Regions from separate parts of the Weizmannia sp. FSL K6-3076 genome, predicted to be linked through region 1. Evidence: a T-box and tRNA genes for the amino acid it is inferred to sense, from the RefSeq annotation. Region 1 holds a T-box; the other holds one or more tRNA genes.

Region 1 (9,885 bases):
CGAAGCGGTGGAAACGGGCGCGGCTCCAGTTCTGTTGAATATTTGTCAAAGAGATCCAGATGCAGTCTTAAAAGATCAAGCAATTCCTTGCTGTTGTGCTCTTTCGGCTCTTTTTCAAAGGCAAACGGATTTTTAAAAATGCCGCGCCCGATCATAATCCCATCGACACCGTACTGGCGGGCTAATCTAAGGCCGGTTTGACGGTCAGGGATATCCCCATTAATGGTCAAAAGGGTATCCGGTGCCACCTCATCACGCAGTTTTTTGATCTCCGGAATGAGTTCCCAATGGGCGTCCACTTTGCTCATTTCCTTTCTTGTACGCAAATGGATGGAAAGGTTCACGATGTCCTGTTTCAATATGTGCGTAAGCCAGTCCAGCCATTCATCCACATACGTGTAACCAAGCCTCGTCTTTACACTCACAGGCAGTCCGCCTGCTTTTGCGGCTTGTATGAGTTCAGCAGCAACATCCGGACGGCGGATCAGGCCGCTTCCCTTCCCCTTTGTTGCTACATTCGGCACAGGGCAGCCCATATTGATATCCACACCGCTGAACCCGAGTTTTTCCATGCCCATGCTCATTTGCCGGAAATATTCGGGCTTGTCCCCCCATATATGGGCCACAATCGGCTGCTCATCCGCCGTAAACGCCAAGCGGCCGCGCACACTTTGGTTCCCCTCGGGATGGCAATAACTTTCCGTGTTCGTAAACTCTGTAAAAAACACATCCGGCCTGCCCGCTTTACTTACAACATGGCGAAAAACAACGTCCGTCACATCTTCCATGGGTGCCAGTATAAAAAATGGCCGTGGTAAATCGCGCCAAAAATTTTCTTTCATAATAAAAATCATAACCTCCCCTGTCTGGTACCGGGCCAAACGTCCAACACAAAAAAATTTTAACCTCTTTTACACTTATAACATGGTTCGGTCCTTTTTATCAAACGGGATATTATTTTTGAATGTTGTCAAATCAAAGCGGGCGATCGTGAAAGCCACACCTGGGGATGGAAAAAACCATGCCGTTTTACAGCAACGCCGCCTTAAACCAATGATTGAACAATATAAACCGCCATCCCCCACATGATGACTGCAGAAACTTTGTTTATGAAGCGTAAAAATCTCCCTGACTGGCCTAATCTCCCAATCCCTCTTCCCGCAATCGCCAATCCTGTGAACCAGATCCACGAAACAAGCATACAGGCAATGGAGAAAGCCGCTTTTTCCACCCCTACATAGTTTAAAGAACTTGTTCCAATTACCCCGATGGTATCCAATATCGCATGAGGATTCAATAAGGAAACCGATGCGGCAAAAAGGATTTGTTTTTTCGCATTGAATAAGCCGTCTCCATTTTGAACTGCCGGTTTGCTCCTCCATGTCGCAATGCCCATATAAACTAGAAAGCAAATCCCCGCGGACATAAATACTGCTTTTAGCCAAACAAATTCCAATACAACAACAGAAACACCAAAAACAGCCAAAGCAAGTGAACTACCCTCCACTTATCAACCTTACGGTTTGATTGAAGTGGGGGCTTCTCGACTTATCGTTGCTTTTACTAGCCAACGAAAACTGACCGAGCTAACCCTCTTGTTCCAAGAGTTTTGTTACTTATGATAACGCTAATAAGCGTAATCCCTCATTTTTGATATTGATTGCTGAATTGTGATCGCGATCTAATACAAAGCCGCAAGAACATTTATATACACGTTCAGATAATGGCATTTCTTTTTCCTTGCCGCAACATGAACACTTCTTAGTGGAGGGAAACCACTTATCAATTTTCACAAGTTGTTTCCCCTGTTCTTTTAGCTTATACGCTAAGAAAGTAGTGAACATCCCCCAGCCGTTATCATGAACGCTTTTCCCAAAGTGAAGGGCTTGAGACATCCCTTTCATGTTCAAGTCCTCAATCACGACAGCATCAAAGTTAGAAGCTAATTCTTTTGACTTATGATGAAGAAAATTCATGCGTTGGTTCGCCACTTTCTCATGTAATTTAGCCACTACTAGTCGTTGCTTGTTCCAACGTGCAGAACCTTTCTTTCTTCGAGAAAGAATTCGTTGTGCTTTTGCTAATTTATCTAAGGCTTGCCGATAGTAACGTGGGTAATTGGCTTTCTTACCCTGTTCACTCTCGACATATAGACCATCCATAGCAAAATCCAAACCAACAACTTTTTGTATTTTAACTGGACGAATATCTTTCTCATATTCTGTCAAAATTGAAATGTAGTATTTGCCTGTCTTTGTTTTAGAAATAGTGCAAGATTTGATTTTATAATCAGCAGGTATCTCTCTATGCTGTTTCATTTTTATTGGCTTTTTGATTTTTGGCAGTTTGATATGACCATTTTCTAGCTTAATATTTCCGTTGACCATATTAGTTGTATAGGATTGTTTTGCTTTACGATTTTTGAACTTTGGAAAATCCGCGTTTCCTTCAAAGAAATTCTTATAAGCAGTCTGTAAGTTCATTTGTGCATTTGCCAAAGCTAAAGAATCCACTTCTTTTAGGAATGGAAATTCACTTTTATATTTTGCAGGGGTCGGAAACTTTTGCTTTTTAAGCAATTCTTTATCATCCTTGAACTTTTCATACGTTTCTTTGCGTTCAGCTAACATCTTATTGTAGACAAAGCGAACACAACCAAATGTCTTAGCTAATAATGCGGATTGTTCTTTGTTTGGTAACAAACGAAACTTGAAAGCTTTGTTTTGCTTGGCCATATCAATTCACCTCACTTTGTGCGGAAAAATTTCGTATATATTGATTATATCGTAAAAAATCCGTACAATCAATATGAGGTGATAATCATGAGAGAAGAGAAAGAACGTGTAGAAATTCGTATGCCTAAGACGATATTAGAAAAATTGGAGCAATATCAAAAAGAAAATGGGATTCCAACTAGAACAGGCGCAATCTTAGAATTGTTGAGAAAAGGATTGGAAAAATAACTTTGGCTAAAGCCAACCGAAATTCATCTCCCACCTACTCATTGGTGCGATTCGCACCTTCACATTCCTTGAGGATGGGAGACTTCTTTCGGAAAGCCGTTAAAACCATATCGCAAACAGAGGCGGTAATAATGGCAGGCAATGCTTTCAAAAAGGAAGGCTGGACGGCCCCTTGGTTAAAGACAAATACATTTTGCCCTCCGAGCGGCAAGATAAGCCCCAAAGCTAAAATAAACCCGTGAACAAACGCTGCTGACACGATGATCTCTCCCTGTTTTTTCTTATTATCTTACCGGGAAGAAGCCATTTGGTCTCCATCCAATTGGTTGGAAAATGAGCCAACCAAATAGTATGATAAGAAAAAGGAGCACGATAACATGGCGGACAATTGGACATTGAATAAGCATTCCGATATCCCCTTGTACCAGCAAATATACGAGTATATCAAAGCAAAAATTTTAAACGGAGAATGGCCAGTAGGAACAAGGCTGCCGACACAACGTGAGCTGGCAAGGAAATTTGAAGTTAACCGGAGCACGGTTGTCTATGCGCTCGGGGAATTAGCTGCTGAAGGGCTGATTGAATCAAAAGTTGGCAAAGGGACTGCCGTTGCCAACAATACCTGGAGTTTACTGGCTTCTGCCCAGCCTCCTGACTGGCACCATTACGTTAAAGCAGGGACATATGAACCGAATAAACCTTTTATACAGGAAATCAATAAGGCAGAAGCCAATCCGCAAATGATACGGCTTGGAACGGGAGAACTGTCCCCTGAATTATTGCCTGCCGAACATATTTGAAATATCTTTCAGAACTGCCACCGGAAAATTACACTCGGATATCCGGAACCAAAAGGCAGCTTTGATCTCAGAGAAATGATCAGCATTTATTTAAAGGCGAAAGGCATTATCGCCTCTCCCTCTTCCATTATGGTTGTCTCCGGCGGAATCCAGGCATTGCAGTTCATTTCTTTGGGCCTGTTGCAACGGGGTTCGGCGATTTTTCATGAGATTCCTTCATATCTTCAATCGCTGCATGTTTTTCAGTCTGCCGGCATGAATCTATTTGGCATCCGGATGGACCATGACGGGATTGTAACAGAAGGCATTGGGAAACTAAAACGGCAACATAACGGGGCACTGCTTTATACAATTCCGAATTTCCATAACCCAACTGGCATTTTAATGAAAGAAACAAGGCGGAAAGCATTGCTTGCAGCATGTATAAATGAAAGGCTGCCTGTCATTGAAGATGATGTGTACGGTGATTTGTGGTTTGATGAAAAGCCGCCTGCACCCTTAAAAGCAAAAGATGACCAGGGATTGGTCCTATATATCGGAAGCATGTCCAAAACATTGGGCCCCGGGCTTCGGATTGGCTGGATTGCCGGGCCTGAACCTGTCATCAACCGGCTGGCAGATATTAAAATGCAAACCGATTACGGGTCCAGTGCCTTATCGCAGTATGCCGCCGCAGAATGTTTGTCCAGCGGTTTTTACAGCCAATACATTGAAGACATCAGGACAGCCTTAAAAAACCGCCGGGATTTTACAATCGGGCTCTTAAACCGATATTTTAAAGGCATTGCAACCTGGGATACACCTGCAGGCGGTTTTTATATCTGGCTCAAACTTAAAAAAACATTATCCATGCAAAAATTATTTAAACTCGCCCTTCGTGAAAAAATCTTATTGAACCCCGGAAACATATATGACAGGAATGGCCATTCCCATCTTCGCCTGTCTTATTCCTATGCTTCCTTTCCCCAATTGGAAAAAGGCTTGGCAAGACTGGCAGATATCATACAATGCATGGATTGAAGAAATGAAAACAATATGGCTTTGGCAACTGAAGCAAAGGTGCCATTAAGGCACAGCAATTTATACACGACGTACCGGAGGATTGTGAAACAAAACCAGATTTTAAAAGGCCTGTGAAGGAGCCATTTATCATAGTATTGATTTCAAAATCCTTTTTTGTTAAAATAAATGTCAACATTTTAAATAAGCAAACAGTCATGAAAGGATTCAGTAGTTTGTTATCTCCCTGTGCCAGAGAGCCGGCGGTTGGTGCAAGCCGGTACAAAGATAAGAACGAAATACATCCTGGAACTTTCTTTGTGAAATCAGATTAGCAAAGAACGGTTTAACCGTTATGTAAACGAAGCGGAAGATTCATTCTTCAATAAGGGTGGTACCACGTGATCCACGTCCCTTTTTTCAGGGGGGCGTGGATTTTTTTGTATAGACGGAGAATAAAAATCAGCAGACGCAATTTTTCAGGACAGAAGGAGGAGAAGAAATTGGATCATTTTATAGAGCAGCTGACAGACGCACAGCGGGCAGAGATGGAAAGGCAGTTTGCCATCTTTCAGAATGGCACAAATGAAATCATACCTGAAGACGAATTCAAGAATAAAATTGCCAAATCCATTACGAATAACATTCCTATGAAAATCAAGCTCGGGTTGGACCCGTCCGCGCCTGATATCCATTTGGGCCACACAGTGGTATTGAATAAACTTAAACAGTTTCAGGAAAACGGGCATGTAATTCAGCTTATTATCGGGGATTACACCGGAAAAATTGGAGATCCAACCGGCAAATCGGCAGCCAGAAAACAGTTGACGGATGAAGAAGTGAAACGGAACGCGAAAACATACTTTGAGCAGTTCAGCAAAGTGCTGGATATGGACAAAGTTGAGCTGCATTATAACTCGGAATGGCTGGCCCGGCTAGACTTTGCCGGCGTCATTCAAATGGCAGCAAAAACAACTGTCGCGCGGCTTCTCGAAAGGAACGACTTTGCAGAAAGATATGCAACAAACAAACCGATCTCTCTGCATGAATTTTTCTATCCGTTAATGCAGGGTTATGATTCCGTTGCATTGGAATGCGATGTAGAACTTGGCGGGAATGACCAGCACTTCAACCTGCTGATGGGCAGGCATCTTCAGGAGCAATACGGTAAAGAAAAGCAGGTTGTCCTGACCGTTCCGCTTATTGAAGGCCTGGACGGCGTGGAAAAAATGTCAAAATCGAAAAACAACTATATTGGAATTGATGAAGATCCAAATCAAATGTACGGAAAAGCGATGTCGATTCCCGATCATTTGATGACCAAGTATTTTCACCTTGTCACAGATTTAGCACTGGAAGAAAAAATGAAAATTGCACACGACGTTGAAGCGGGGCTGCTGCATCCCCGCGATGCCAAAATGCTGCTGGCCAGGACGATTGTCCGCATGTACCATGGAGAAGCTGCGGCAGTCCAGGCAGAAGAAAACTTCAAAAATGTTTTTCAAAAAGGAGCATTGCCTGCCCATATCCCGGCTATGCGGTGGGACGGAGATAAAACAATCAACATCATTGATTTACTCGTGCAATTGAAGCTGCAGCCATCAAAAAGTGAGGCCAGAAAAATGATTCAAAACGGCGGCATCCGGATAAATGGAGAAAAAGTCAACGATATCCACGATGCTGTTCATGTCACAGACGGCCTCATCATACAGGTAGGAAAGCGAAAATTTGTAAAATTGCAGGCCGGGGAAGTCTGACAGGCAGCCGGGAAAATGCAGTGCCGGCAGGGGCAATACGTTTTCAATACTGGCAATACGGACAAAAATAGGTCTTATGTGAAGAAATTTCTTTTTTCCTAATAGGGGTGCTGCATCGCGGGCATGGTTCATCTTCCCTGCCGTGAACGTACATTTGATAGCATCCCGTTTTGCCATCTCCCTTATGCAGCGGATGTTCCATATAACCTCCCTGCTCAATCCCTTTTTGAAGAATAAACCGGATCGACTCATACAGACGGGCAAATTGCTGATTGTCAAGATGGCCCGTTTTTTGATCCGGCCGCAACTGCGCATGCCATAATATTTCATCGGAATACCGGTTTCCAATCCCGGCCAGCACTTCTTGATTGGTTAGTACCGTTTTAAGAATGCCCCTTCTTTGTTGCATCCGTTGTTGAAAAACAGCTAATGTAAAATGGGGATCAAGCGGTTCGGGGCCGATTTTTTCCAATTCCGCCCGAACCGCTTCCGGTGTTAATAGATGCAGGTATCCTAAGCGCAACCCAATAAAAAACAAGCGCCGGTCTCCAAAAGAAAGTTGGACTTGTATTGTCCGGTCCGGTTTGTCTTCCTCTTTGCCAAAAAACATCCATCCGCCCAGCATCAGATGCAGAAGCAGGCACGAACCATTTTCGAGCTGGAAAATTAAATACTTTGCGCGTCTTGAAATCGATTTGACCTTCTGATTGGCAACGGCCTTCGTAAACTTGCCGGCAGGTATATTGATCGATTTTTCCCGCTGAATCATGGCATTTGTAATGGCCCAGCCGCCAATCAATGACGCCAGCCCTTTTTTATAGGTCTCCATTTCCGGCAATTCAGGCATTACGTTTCCTCCCCATTCATGCGAACTGTATGAAACAGTTTTCCCCGAATGGCGGGGATTCATGAATCATGCCTGGCTGTCCTGCCGTTGGCAATGTGCGGTGATTCAGAAAGTACAATTTGCAGGATTATAAAAATAGGGCGGTGTTGAATGATAAACAGCATGGGGACAAACCGGCATTTTCTTGCTTATCCCCGTGCTGCAGCATAGCTTCTATCATAAGCTGAACTTGCTATTTATAAACTGAATTTCTGGAGAGACTCATTTATTTTATGGGCCAATTGGTGCTGGTGGTCTACCATTTCTGCCGTTTCTTTCATTGCCAGTGATACTTCGGAAATATTAAATGACATTTCCTCTGTACCCGCAGCAGATTGCTGGCTTGTGGAAGATACATGCTGTATCGCCTTGTTGACTTCCTCAATTGCATTTGCCATGTCATTCGAAGCCTGGGCGATTTCAAGCGACATACGGTCTAAAAATTCCGCATCGCGTTCGTACTGTTCCCCTATACGGACCATCTTTTCATAGTCGGGATTCACTTTTGTGTCCACATAGTCCAGAATTTCTTTTGAATGATGAATAAGGTTTGAAAAGGCTTGCTGGACCTGGCTGGTGACCACCCGGATATTTTCAACCGATTGGGTGGATTGTTCAGCCAGCTTTCTGATTTCTTGAGCGACTACTGAAAAACCCTTTCCTGCTTCCCCTGCCCTTGCCGCTTCGATCGATGCATTTAAGGCAAGGAGATTGGTCTGATTCGCAATGTTTCCAATCGTATCCGCCAACATTTTGATTTCCTCTACAATTTTCGCTTGTTGAATGGATTTCAAAATATTTTCCGCTTTTTCCGTATAGATTTGATTGGAAGAGCCTGCAGATGACGTTGCTTCCTCTCTTACTTTTGTCCCCCGTTTCTTAATTTCCTGCGCGATGTTTTTTCCTTCATTTGCCTTTTTCGCTAATTTCTTCGTTGAACTTTCAATTTGTTCAGCAGAGGCGCCAATTTGCTGCGTACTGGCACTTAATTCCATTGCGCCATGTTCCATCTCATTTATGGTTTCCTTCACATCTTCCATGACATAAAACAGTTCCGTCATGGTTGCTGATAATTCATCTGAATTGGCATCTACACGGTCTATTCCTTTTTTTAAATCTCCAACCAGATTTCGCATATTGCCAGTTGCATTATTCAAGAAATTAGAGATCGTGCTAAATTCATCTGCGCCTAAAATCTCCAGCGATTCAGCCAGGTTACCCGACTCCAGGCTGGAAGCGTATTGCTTCATTTTCAATAACTTCCCGGTTAACCGGAAGGATGACCATAAACCTACACCAAGATAAAGGATTGCGGCAACAGACACAAACCAAATGGTTAAATGTTGCGGGATGATGAACATGCTGCCAACCAATAAAATGCCAATGAGGATATAAGGCAGGATAACGGTTTTGATTTGGCCCATTGTAATGGCTTTGGACAATTTTTTTATTCCCATGGTGCAACTCCCTTCTTTATGAAACAGACTAAATGCATTTAATGTTTATACAACATGGCACAAGCAGATGTTCCAGCGCCAACCGACCAAAATATGGCATAGCTGCCCCTCGTTATCCGGCCGGTGCTTAAAGCACGTTCAAAAGCCATAAACGGGCTGGCGGCTCCTGTGTAACCATATTCCGTGCCCACAATCGGGAACTTGCTTATGTCTTCTTTGAAAATTTCCCGGATTTTGTATATATTTTTCCGTGACAATTGGGAAAAACAAAAAGCCTGGATATCCCTCGTGGTTAAGTGGTTCCGGCTGAGCAATTTTTCAACAAGCGCGGCAGTGGACAGGAAAGCATTGTCATTGTTTACATTCTCCCATTTTATTTTCCCGTTCTTTTGTTCGGCTTTTCCTTCAACCAGTTGGGATACACCGCAAGCCGGAAAAGTAATTTTATCAATTGATTCTGTGTTCACTTGATAGGCTGAGTCGATAAACCCTGTTTTAACATGATGGCTTTTTTCCAGCAATACAGCAGCGGCCCCGTCTCCGAAGCTGGCATATGTAACCGCATCCTCCTCTTTTGCAAAACGGTGCATTTGCTCAGAGCCCACGACAAGTGCACGCTTGATATGCGGATTTGCAAGCATATTGCGGCTTACTTGATCCACAGCCACCACCATTCCGACACATGCCGCATTCATATCATAAACAACAGCTTCTTCTTTTCCGCCCAAAGCTTGATGGATGGCAACCGCATTCGGCGGCCAAAAATATTCAGGTGTCCCTGATACAAATACAATCATATCGAGATCACGGCCGGCCAGCCCGCTTTTTTCCAGCACTTTCTTTGATGCTTTCATTGCCATCGTTAAAGTGGTTTCGGTTTTATAATCTGCTATGTATCTGTTTTCTCTGCCAAGCGCTTGCAAAAGTCCTGTAATATCTTTTCCTTGCTGGCGAAAATGGGCCACGTAATAATCGTTATGGCGCACCTTTTCAGGATGATAGACAGAGACTTCTCTTATTGTC
Region 2 (9,885 bases), 170 kb from region 1:
AGAAGCCAAACCGGAACATCCACCCCTTCTGCCACGACGGCCCGTGCATACGTCCTGCGTTCTTTATCCGAGAGAAAATAGTTCATCAGTTCTTGGACATTATCCGGAAAATCCATTTCCCCGCCCCTTAAATTCCTTCTGAGCGCCGCAGCTGTCAATTGGTCTGTACCCGGCGCACGGCCAAGGCCGAGATCAATTCTGCCTGGATAGATGGAACCCAGTGTTCCAAACTGCTCAGCCACGACAAGCGGTGCATGATTTGGAAGCATCACACCGCCAGACCCGACACGGATGGTTTTCGTCCCTGCCGCTATATACCCGACTAAAACAGCCGTTGCAGAGCTGGCTACTCCCACCATATTATGGTGCTCCGCGAGCCAGTATCGTTTGTAGCCCCAATTTTCAACATGCTGTGCGAGGCTTAGGCTATTTTTAAACGAATCTGCCGGTGTCTTTCCAGATAAAACGGGGATCAAATCTAAAACCGAAAATGCAACGTCATTCAACTTTTTTTGACTACCCATTGTCCGCTTCCTTTCCTTCTACTCGTGAAGATAGATCTATTGTAAAATAACAGATTCCCAAAACAAAATGATTTGCCTAACCTGTCCGGTGTATCCCAATGATGAGAACGTTCGTTTACGACACTGATTTTAAGGGAAAATGCAATTAAAAAATCCTTATGAACGATCGGGGCGTGGATTTTCTTCCGATACAGGTTTTCTTTTTCCTATAGAAGCAGCAGAAAGAGCATTGGTATCCAAACTGCATGAAGTTGGCGAAGTGAAAAATAGAATGCTTGCTGAAGCAGTATAAACAGTTGGATTAAGCGTTGGAAAGCCCCGTAAAAGTGAGCATTCGAGAGAAAACTGAACGTCATTGAAGGAGGGGTTTAGCGATGCAAATTGGCATGGACTTATTAAAATTGATCATGGGCTTTCTTGCGCTCATTTTTTGTCTAAAATGTACTGGCGCCAAAAGCATTTCAAACCTTACGCCAATCGACTTCATCTGGAGCATTATGCTGTCTGAAATCGTCGGCAACGGCCTTTATGACCCAAGTGTAAAATGGTACTACATTCTTGCGATGCTTTCTGTTTGGGTCATCATTAAAATCATTTTTGACATCCTCATTTACCGCTATGATAAACTGGAAAAATTCCTTATCGGGGATAAAACGCTGATGATCGATAAGGGAAAAATTAACAAAGTCGTACTGAAAAAAAATAAAATTGATATGAACCAACTGACGGAGTTATTGAGAAAGCAAGGTGTATTTTCACTTGATGAAATTGACCAGGCTTATCTTGAAAAAGATGGGACGGTTACGGTGAAAAAAAGAAAAGACAACCCTAGTAAATAGTAGGCTGCCCAGCTCTTGTTCTCATTATAAATAGAAAATTTAAGATAGTATTTTCAAACATTTCTTATAAGATCAATTCCCTTTTTGTACAAGTTAAATTGCTGTAGATACCCACAAGTGTACGTTTTCAAGCAGCCACTTAAATTGGGCTCGGCTTCAATAATATAATTGCAATAAAAAAACGCTTCTCTTTATCTTGAGAAGCGTTCCGTTTGGCATCAGCTTTCAATGTGATGCTGTTATACCGGTGGTCGGGGTCGAACCGACACTCCCGAAGGAACACGATTTTGAGTCGTGCGCGTCTGCCAATTCCGCCACACCGGCACAATATGATGGAGGCGGCAACCGGAATCGAACCGGTGATAAAGGTTTTGCAGACCTCTGCCTTACCTCTTGGCTATGCCGCCATCAATGGAGCGGAAGACGGGATTCGAACCCGCGACCCCCACCTTGGCAAGGTGATGTTCTACCACTGAACTACTTCCGCATACTGGGCCAGCTGGATTCGAACCAGCGCATGACGGAGTCAAAGTCCGTTGCCTTACCGCTTGGCTATGGCCCAATAAATATGGGGCGGATGGTGGGAATCGAACCCACGAATGCCGGAGCCACAATCCGGTGCGTTAACCACTTCGCCACAACCGCCATCATAATGGCAGGGGCAGTAGGAATCGAACCCACACTGGAGGTTTTGGAGACCTCTGTTCTACCTTTAAACTATGCCCCTTTAAAAAATGGAGGGGGACGGATTCGAACCGCCGAACCCTGAGGGAGCGGATTTACAGTCCGCCGCGTTTAGCCACTTCGCTACCCCTCCATATTGCGTGGTGCCGGCCAGAGGACTTGAACCCCCAACCTACTGATTACAAGTCAGTTGCTCTACCAATTGAGCTAGACCGGCCAAATGGTGGCTCGGGACGGAATCGAACCGCCGACACAAGGATTTTCAGTCCTTTGCTCTACCGACTGAGCTACCGAGCCACAATTATGTAAAATGTAGATGGCGGTCCCGACGGGAATCGAACCCGCGATCTCCTGCGTGACAGGCAGGCGTGATAACCGCTACACTACGGGACCTTTATATGTAAATTGCGGGGGCAGGATTTGAACCTGCGACCTTCGGGTTATGAGCCCGACGAGCTACCAGACTGCTCCACCCCGCGATGATAAAATGGTGGAGGATGACGGGATCGAACCGCCGACCCTCTGCTTGTAAGGCAGACGCTCTCCCAGCTGAGCTAATCCTCCAAATATGTAAATGGTGACCCGTACGGGATTCGAACCCGTGTTACCGCCGTGAAAGGGCGGTGTCTTAACCGCTTGACCAACGGGCCATATGGATCATGACGGAGAGCAAGGGATTCGAACCCTTGAGACAGCTTTTAGCCGCCTACACGATTTCCAATCGTGCTCCTTCGGCCTCTCGGACAGCTCTCCATAATGGCTCCGCAGGTAGGATTCGAACCTACGACCGATCGGTTAACAGCCGATTGCTCTACCACTGAGCTACTGCGGAATACAAGCCCGGCAACGTCCTACTCTCGCAGGGGGAAACCCCCAACTACCATCGGCGCTGGAAAGCTTAACTTCCGTGTTCGGGATGGGAACGGGTGTGACCTTTCCGCCATCGCCACCGGACCTCAATGACAAAAATCATTATAACAAAGTTTTCGTTTCTTATCAACAGGAATTATGTGATTCCCTGAAAACCGGATGGGAGAAAAAACTGTAAACGGAGAATGCATTTCTGCTACTAACTTTGAGAATTGTCTAGCTCCAGCGCCTATCGGCTAGCGTATTTCTACGCTTTCTCCCTACGATAAGTCAACATCGGCTCGATACCTCGCCGTGTTTCCTTTATCTCAGTCGAAAGCTCCGAAATCCGTACGCCGATGAGCGAGCGCCCTTCACTTTTCTATTTGGTTAAGTCCTCGATCGATTAGTATCCGTCAGCTCCACGCGTCGCCGCGCTTCCACCCCGGACCTATCAACCTGATCATCTTTCAGGGATCTTACCAGTATAAACTGTGGGAAATCTCATCTTGAGGGGGGCTTCATGCTTAGATGCTTTCAGCACTTATCCCTTCCGCACATAGCTACCCAGCGATGCCTTTGGCAAGACAACTGGTACACCAGCGGTGCGTCCATCCCGGTCCTCTCGTACTAAGGACAGCTCCTCTCAAATTTCCTGCGCCCGCGACGGATAGGGACCGAACTGTCTCACGACGTTCTGAACCCAGCTCGCGTACCGCTTTAATGGGCGAACAGCCCAACCCTTGGGACCGACTACAGCCCCAGGATGCGATGAGCCGACATCGAGGTGCCAAACCTCCCCGTCGATGTGGACTCTTGGGGGAGATCAGCCTGTTATCCCCAGGGTAGCTTTTATCCGTTGAGCGATGGCCCTTCCATGCGGAACCACCGGATCACTAAGCCCGACTTTCGTCCCTGCCCGACTTGTAAGTCTCGCAGTCAAGCTCCCTTATGCCTTTACACTCTGCGAATGATTTCCAACCATTCTGAGGGAACCTTTGGGCGCCTCCGTTACCTTTTAGGAGGCGACCGCCCCAGTCAAACTGCCTGCCTGACACTGTCTCCCACCCCGGTAAGGGGTGCGGGTTAGAATTTCAATACAGCCAGGGTAGTATCCCACCGATGCCTCCGCCGAAGCTGGCGCTCCGGTTTCCAAGGCTCCTACCTATCCTGTACAAGCTGTACCAAAATTCAATATCAGGCTGCAGTAAAGCTCCATGGGGTCTTTCCGTCCTGTCGCGGGTAACCTGCATCTTCACAGGTACTATAATTTCACCGAGTCTCTCGTTGAGACAGTGCCCAGATCGTTACACCTTTCGTGCGGGTCAGAACTTACCTGACAAGGAATTTCGCTACCTTAGGACCGTTATAGTTACGGCCGCCGTTTACTGGGGCTTCAGTTCAGAGCTTCGCCTTACGGCTAACCCCTCTCCTTAACCTTCCAGCACCGGGCAGGTGTCAGCCCCTATACTTCGCCTTGCGGCTTCGCAGAGACCTGTGTTTTTGCTAAACAGTCGCCTGGGCCTATTCACTGCGGCTTCCCGGGGCATACACCCCAAAAAGCACCCCTTCTCCCGAAGTTACGGGGTCATTTTGCCGAGTTCCTTAACGAGAGTTCTCTCGCTCACCTTAGGATTCTCTCCTCGCCTACCTGTGTCGGTTTGCGGTACGGGCGCCTTTCACCTCACTAGAGGCTTTTCTTGGCAGTGTGGAATCAGGAACTTCGGTACTAAAATTTCCCTCGCCATCACAGCTCCGCCTTGGCGCGAAGGATTTGCCTCCGCACCGGCCTAACTGCTTGGACGCGATCAACCAGTGTCGCGCTTGCCCTATCCTCCTGCGTCCCCCCATCGTTCAAACGGTGAAGAGGCGGTACAGGAATATCAACCTGTTGTCCATCGCCTACGCCTTTCGGCCTCGGCTTAGGCCCCGACTAACCCTGAGCGGACGAGCCTTCCTCAGGAAACCTTAGGCATTCGGTGGAAGGGATTCTCACCCTTCTTTCGCTACTCATACCGGCATTCTCACTTCTAAGCGCTCCACCGGTCCTTCCGGTCCGGCTTCAACGCCCTTAGAACGCTCTCCTACCACGGACACCATACGGTGTCCATCCGCAGCTTCGGTGATACGTTTAGCCCCGGTACATTTTCGGCGCAGCGTCACTCGACCAGTGAGCTATTACGCACTCTTTGAATGATGGCTGCTTCTAAGCCAACATCCTGGTTGTCTAAGCAACGCCACATCCTTTTCCACTTAACGTATACTTTGGGACCTTAGCTGGCGGTCTGGGCTGTTTCCCTTTCGACCATGGATCTTATCACTCACAGTCTGACTCCCAAGCATAAGTTTTTGGCATTCGGAGTTTGTCTGAATTCGGTAACCCGATGAGGGCCCCTCGTCCAAACAGTGCTCTACCTCCAAAACTCTTCGCTTGAGGCTAGCCCTAAAGCTATTTCGGAGAGAACCAGCTATCTCCAAGTTCGATTGGAATTTCTCCGCTACCCACACCTCATCCCCGCACTTTTCAACGTGCGTGGGTTCGGGCCTCCAGCAAGTGTTACCTTGCCTTCACCCTGGACATGGGTAGATCACCTGGTTTCGGGTCTGCGGCCTCATACTCTTTCGCCCTGTTCAGACTCGCTTTCGCTGCGGCTCCGCTTCTTCAGCTTAACCTTGCATGAGACCGTAACTCGCCGGTTCATTCTACAAAAGGCACGCCATCACCCGTTAACGGGCTCTGACTACTTGTAGGCACACGGTTTCAGGATCTCTTTCACTCCCCTCCCGGGGTGCTTTTCACCTTTCCCTCACGGTACTGGTTCACTATCGGTCACTAGGGAGTATTTAGCCTTGGGAGATGGTCCTCCCGGATTCCGGCGGGATTCCTCGTGTCCCGCCGTACTCAGGATCCACTCGGGAGAGAACGAAGTGTCAGTTACAGGGCTTTTACCTTCTCCGGCAGGCCTTTCCAGGCCGCTTCACTTAACCTGTTCTTTTGTAACTCCCATATGAGTGTCCTACAACCCCGGAAGGCAAGCCTTCCGGTTTGGGCTGTTTCCTGTTCGCTCGCCGCTACTTGGGAAATCGCAATTGCTTTCTCTTCCTCCGGGTACTGAGATGTTTCAGTTCCCCGGGTGTGCCCTTCCTGCCCTATGGATTCAGGCAGGAATCCTGTCCAATTAAAGACAGGGGGTTTCCCCATTCGGAAATCTCCGGATCAACGCTTACGTACAGCTCCCCGGAGCATATCGGTGTTTGTACCGTCCTTCATCGGCTCCTAGTGCCAAGGCATCCACCGTGCGCCCTTTCTAACTTAACCATAAAAGGTTTAAATCCAAAAATAAGCGATTCTCGGTTTACTTGGTTTGTTTCTCCTATCCGGTTTTCAAAGAACACATACTGAAGGATTGAACCTTCAAAACTGAACAAAACGGAAACGTCAAACTTGATTTTGGAAAACGAAGTTTTCCTTTTATTCCTTAGAAAGGAGGTGATCCAGCCGCACCTTCCGATACGGCTACCTTGTTACGACTTCACCCCAATCATCTGTCCCACCTTCGGCGGCTGGCTCCGTAAAGGTTACCTCACCGACTTCGGGTGTTACAAACTCTCGTGGTGTGACGGGCGGTGTGTACAAGGCCCGGGAACGTATTCACCGCGGCATGCTGATCCGCGATTACTAGCGATTCCGGCTTCATGCAGGCGGGTTGCAGCCTGCAATCCGAACTGGGAATGGTTTTCTGGGATTGGCTTAACCTCGCGGTCTCGCAGCCCTTTGTACCATCCATTGTAGCACGTGTGTAGCCCAGGTCATAAGGGGCATGATGATTTGACGTCATCCCCACCTTCCTCCGGTTTGTCACCGGCAGTCACCTTAGAGTGCCCAACTGAATGCTGGCAACTAAGGTCAAGGGTTGCGCTCGTTGCGGGACTTAACCCAACATCTCACGACACGAGCTGACGACAACCATGCACCACCTGTCACTCTGTCCCCCGAAGGGGAAGGCCCTGTCTCCAGGGAGGTCAGAGGATGTCAAGACCTGGTAAGGTTCTTCGCGTTGCTTCGAATTAAACCACATGCTCCACCGCTTGTGCGGGCCCCCGTCAATTCCTTTGAGTTTCAGCCTTGCGGCCGTACTCCCCAGGCGGAGTGCTTAATGCGTTAGCTGCAGCACTAAAGGGCGGAAACCCTCTAACACTTAGCACTCATCGTTTACGGCGTGGACTACCAGGGTATCTAATCCTGTTTGCTCCCCACGCTTTCGCGCCTCAGCGTCAGTTACAGACCAGAGAGCCGCCTTCGCCACTGGTGTTCCTCCACATCTCTACGCATTTCACCGCTACACGTGGAATTCCACTCTCCTCTTCTGCACTCAAGCCTCCCAGTTTCCAATGACCGCTTGCGGTTGAGCCGCAAGATTTCACATCAGACTTAAGAAGCCGCCTGCGCGCGCTTTACGCCCAATAATTCCGGACAACGCTTGCCACCTACGTATTACCGCGGCTGCTGGCACGTAGTTAGCCGTGGCTTTCTGGCCGGGTACCGTCAAGGCGCCGCCCTGTTCGAACGGCACTTGTTCTTCCCCGGCAACAGAGTTTTACGACCCGAAGGCCTTCTTCACTCACGCGGCGTTGCTCCGTCAGACTTTCGTCCATTGCGGAAGATTCCCTACTGCTGCCTCCCGTAGGAGTTTGGGCCGTGTCTCAGTCCCAATGTGGCCGATCACCCTCTCAGGTCGGCTACGCATCGTTGCCTTGGTGAGCCGTTACCCCACCAACTAGCTAATGCGCCGCGGGCCCATCTGTAAGTGACAGCCGAAGCCGTCTTTCCTTTTTCCTCCATGCGGAGGAAAAAACTATCCGGTATTAGCCCCGGTTTCCCGGCGTTATCCCGATCTTACAGGCAGGTTGCCCACGTGTTACTCACCCGTCCGCCGCTAACCTTTTAAAAGCAAGCTTTTAAAAGGTCCGCACGACTTGCATGTATTAGGCACGCCGCCAGCGTTCGTCCTGAGCCAGGATCAAACTCTCAGTAAAGATGTTTGATAAAAGCTCAAAAAGAATTTGACGTTTCGTTTTGTCCAGTTTTCAAGGAACAATCCGTTTTGACAGTGACTAAATTATTATACCATCATAACGAAGTCTTTGTCAATAACTTTTTTCGTCTTTCGTCGTTGCTCTTTCATGTTCATCAGCGACGTATATAACTATACCAAGTTATTTATTATGCGTCAATACTAAATTTGATATTTTTTTATTGTTTTTTTGGAATCCGGTACCGTCTATGGAAGATTTCAGGCCCCTTTGTCGGCACTGTAATTTCCTCGATCATATTTTTTTCAATTAAAAATTCAAGCAGAACAGGCAAGTCAATACTGTACGATTGAAGGCCTGGATGGAAAAGCAGTTCGTCAATTGTCCATTCTTCCCGTTCTTCCATCAGTTCCAGTAAATGCTGCGCGCCAAACGATGTCTTCGAATAAATGTGGAATTCACTCGCAAGAAAGAGCAGTTCAAGGCGCTTTTCCAGCGACTCTTCACTTGTTACCAGTTCTTCGTACAACTTGAAGATTTGCAGATCAATTTGCTTTACCTGGTTCCAGACGGTTATTTCCGGGTGAAAGCCGTTTTCGATCACCGCGAGTCTGGCGAGATGGTGCAAGGCGTGAATGATGTGATTATAGGCATCGAGGTACTGGCGCTGTTTGAAGAAGTCTTTCCCGTTTAAATACCGACGGATCAATTTGGCAAATTCCGTGCCGATTTTGACCTTTCGTTCATGAAACGGAAAATCCCTTACTTCATCTTTTAAACGTGCCATGTACTCATTCCGGTCAAATAAGATCAGCCCTTCTGTAATCCATTCAAATATATTGCTGTTTGTCCCGTACAGCATCCACTCTTTCAACTGGTTCTCTGCCACGACATATAAGGCGGCTTTTTTGTCTTCATAGCGGTAATGCTTGACGTAGAGCGGCTGGTCCTGCTCTTTGACAATGATGAAGAGAATGGCGTCGAACAAATTGGTTGCGGCATCTTCATCCGGCTTTTTTTCAATATACAGGACAGAAAGGGTATTTGGAAGGCTTGCCCTTTCCTGGTAAATCGGCCTTAAAATGTCTCTCATGCGTCATTCCTCCATCATGCTTTCTATGAACGTATTTCTGCAAATCCCGGGAAATCCCCTGCAAATTTTCGAAACAAATTTCAGTATATTGCATTCCTTCCTTTTTCGCCAGTTATGTTATATTTAAAAGAAAGGGGGAATGGTATTGGCAAAGTATTCAAGCAAAATCAATAAAATTCGGACATTTGCCTTAAGCTTGATTTTTTCCGGATTTATCGTCATGTATATCGGGCTGTTTTTCCGGGCGCATCCGGTTGTTGTAACCCTTTTTATGCTGTTCGGCCTGTTCTTTATTTTATTGAGCACAGTGGTTTATTTCTGGATCGGCATGCTCTCGACGAAAGCGGTGCAGGTTGTATGCCCGGGCTGCGGCAAGCCGACAAAAATGCTGGGCCGGGTAGATATTTGCATGCATTGCAACGAGCCGCTGACACTGGATCCTGAGCTTGAGGGAAAAGCGTTTGACGAATCATATAATCGTAAGCGATTGCAGAAGTGACAGGCGGGGTGGAGATGAAAAAGCCTAGGTTGCCGGAGTCAGGCAAGCCCCGCCCAATTTGAAGAAACCCGCATCCGGTTTTCGCCGGATGCGGGCCGTCTTCGCCTTCGTTCAGCCTTCTGTCTTTTCCAGTTCCTCTGCCAAATTGGCGCGGGAAAGGTTCGCATTTAAAAAAGCGTCTGTTTCCGGAAGTTCCAGATGCATATGCGTTTTTTTGCTGATCCGGATCGTCCCGTAGTCAAGCACATAGTCAAAGACATGGCCGCCGCCGGTGCGTTTGTCGTCAATAAAATGGAGGTGGAAGCCGGCGACCGCGATTCCTTGTGCAAACATCGGCGTCCAAAAACCAGCAAGCGTTCCTTT

The links. The T-box of region 1 lies ahead of tyrS (tyrosine--tRNA ligase). A T-box ahead of a tRNA ligase gene usually reads a tRNA of that ligase, here a tRNA-Tyr.
Region 2: it encodes a tRNA-Tyr, which carries the amino acid that the T-box ahead of tyrS (tyrosine--tRNA ligase) is inferred to sense. The anticodon was not compared.

What each region holds. Positions count from the first base shown of each region.
Region 1 is NZ_JBBOWU010000001.1:2,722,929-2,732,813, forward strand. Features, by position in the region: gene NSS95_RS13065 (tRNA dihydrouridine synthase) at 1-854, opposite strand, end outside; gene NSS95_RS13070 (LysE/ArgO family amino acid transporter) at 1,046-1,507, opposite strand; gene NSS95_RS13075 (RNA-guided endonuclease InsQ/TnpB family protein) at 1,617-2,735, opposite strand; gene NSS95_RS13080 (hypothetical protein) at 2,823-2,963, shown strand; partial or broken gene NSS95_RS13085 (amino acid transporter) at 3,064-3,222, opposite strand; gene NSS95_RS13090 (winged helix-turn-helix domain-containing protein) at 3,341-3,763, shown strand; gene NSS95_RS13095 (aminotransferase-like domain-containing protein) at 3,791-4,783, shown strand; T-box leader at 4,972-5,181, shown strand; gene tyrS (tyrosine--tRNA ligase) at 5,311-6,519, shown strand; gene mutM (bifunctional DNA-formamidopyrimidine glycosylase/DNA-(apurinic or apyrimidinic site) lyase) at 6,563-7,366, opposite strand; gene NSS95_RS13110 (methyl-accepting chemotaxis protein) at 7,603-8,862, opposite strand; gene NSS95_RS13115 (3-oxoacyl-[acyl-carrier-protein] synthase III C-terminal domain-containing protein) at 8,901-9,885, opposite strand, start outside.
Region 2 is NZ_JBBOWU010000001.1:2,548,493-2,558,377, forward strand. Features, by position in the region: gene NSS95_RS12210 (LLM class flavin-dependent oxidoreductase) at 1-524, opposite strand, end outside; gene NSS95_RS12215 (hypothetical protein) at 664-816, shown strand; gene NSS95_RS12220 (DUF421 domain-containing protein) at 899-1,363, shown strand; tRNA gene NSS95_RS12225 (tRNA-Leu) at 1,606-1,687, opposite strand; tRNA gene NSS95_RS12230 (tRNA-Cys) at 1,697-1,770, opposite strand; tRNA gene NSS95_RS12235 (tRNA-Gly) at 1,776-1,850, opposite strand; tRNA gene NSS95_RS12240 (tRNA-Gln) at 1,854-1,925, opposite strand; tRNA gene NSS95_RS12245 (tRNA-His) at 1,933-2,008, opposite strand; tRNA gene NSS95_RS12250 (tRNA-Trp) at 2,017-2,090, opposite strand; tRNA gene NSS95_RS12255 (tRNA-Tyr) at 2,099-2,180, opposite strand; tRNA gene NSS95_RS12260 (tRNA-Thr) at 2,189-2,264, opposite strand; tRNA gene NSS95_RS12265 (tRNA-Phe) at 2,269-2,344, opposite strand; tRNA gene NSS95_RS12270 (tRNA-Asp) at 2,365-2,440, opposite strand; tRNA gene NSS95_RS12275 (tRNA-Met) at 2,453-2,526, opposite strand; tRNA gene NSS95_RS12280 (tRNA-Val) at 2,536-2,611, opposite strand; tRNA gene NSS95_RS12285 (tRNA-Glu) at 2,623-2,697, opposite strand; tRNA gene NSS95_RS12290 (tRNA-Ser) at 2,711-2,800, opposite strand; tRNA gene NSS95_RS12295 (tRNA-Asn) at 2,805-2,879, opposite strand; rRNA gene rrf (5S ribosomal RNA) at 2,886-3,001, opposite strand; rRNA gene NSS95_RS12305 (23S ribosomal RNA) at 3,283-6,215, opposite strand; rRNA gene NSS95_RS12310 (16S ribosomal RNA) at 6,380-7,933, opposite strand; gene NSS95_RS12315 (nucleotidyltransferase-like protein) at 8,151-9,023, opposite strand; gene NSS95_RS12320 (YgzB family protein) at 9,163-9,522, shown strand; gene budA (acetolactate decarboxylase) at 9,634-9,885, opposite strand, start outside.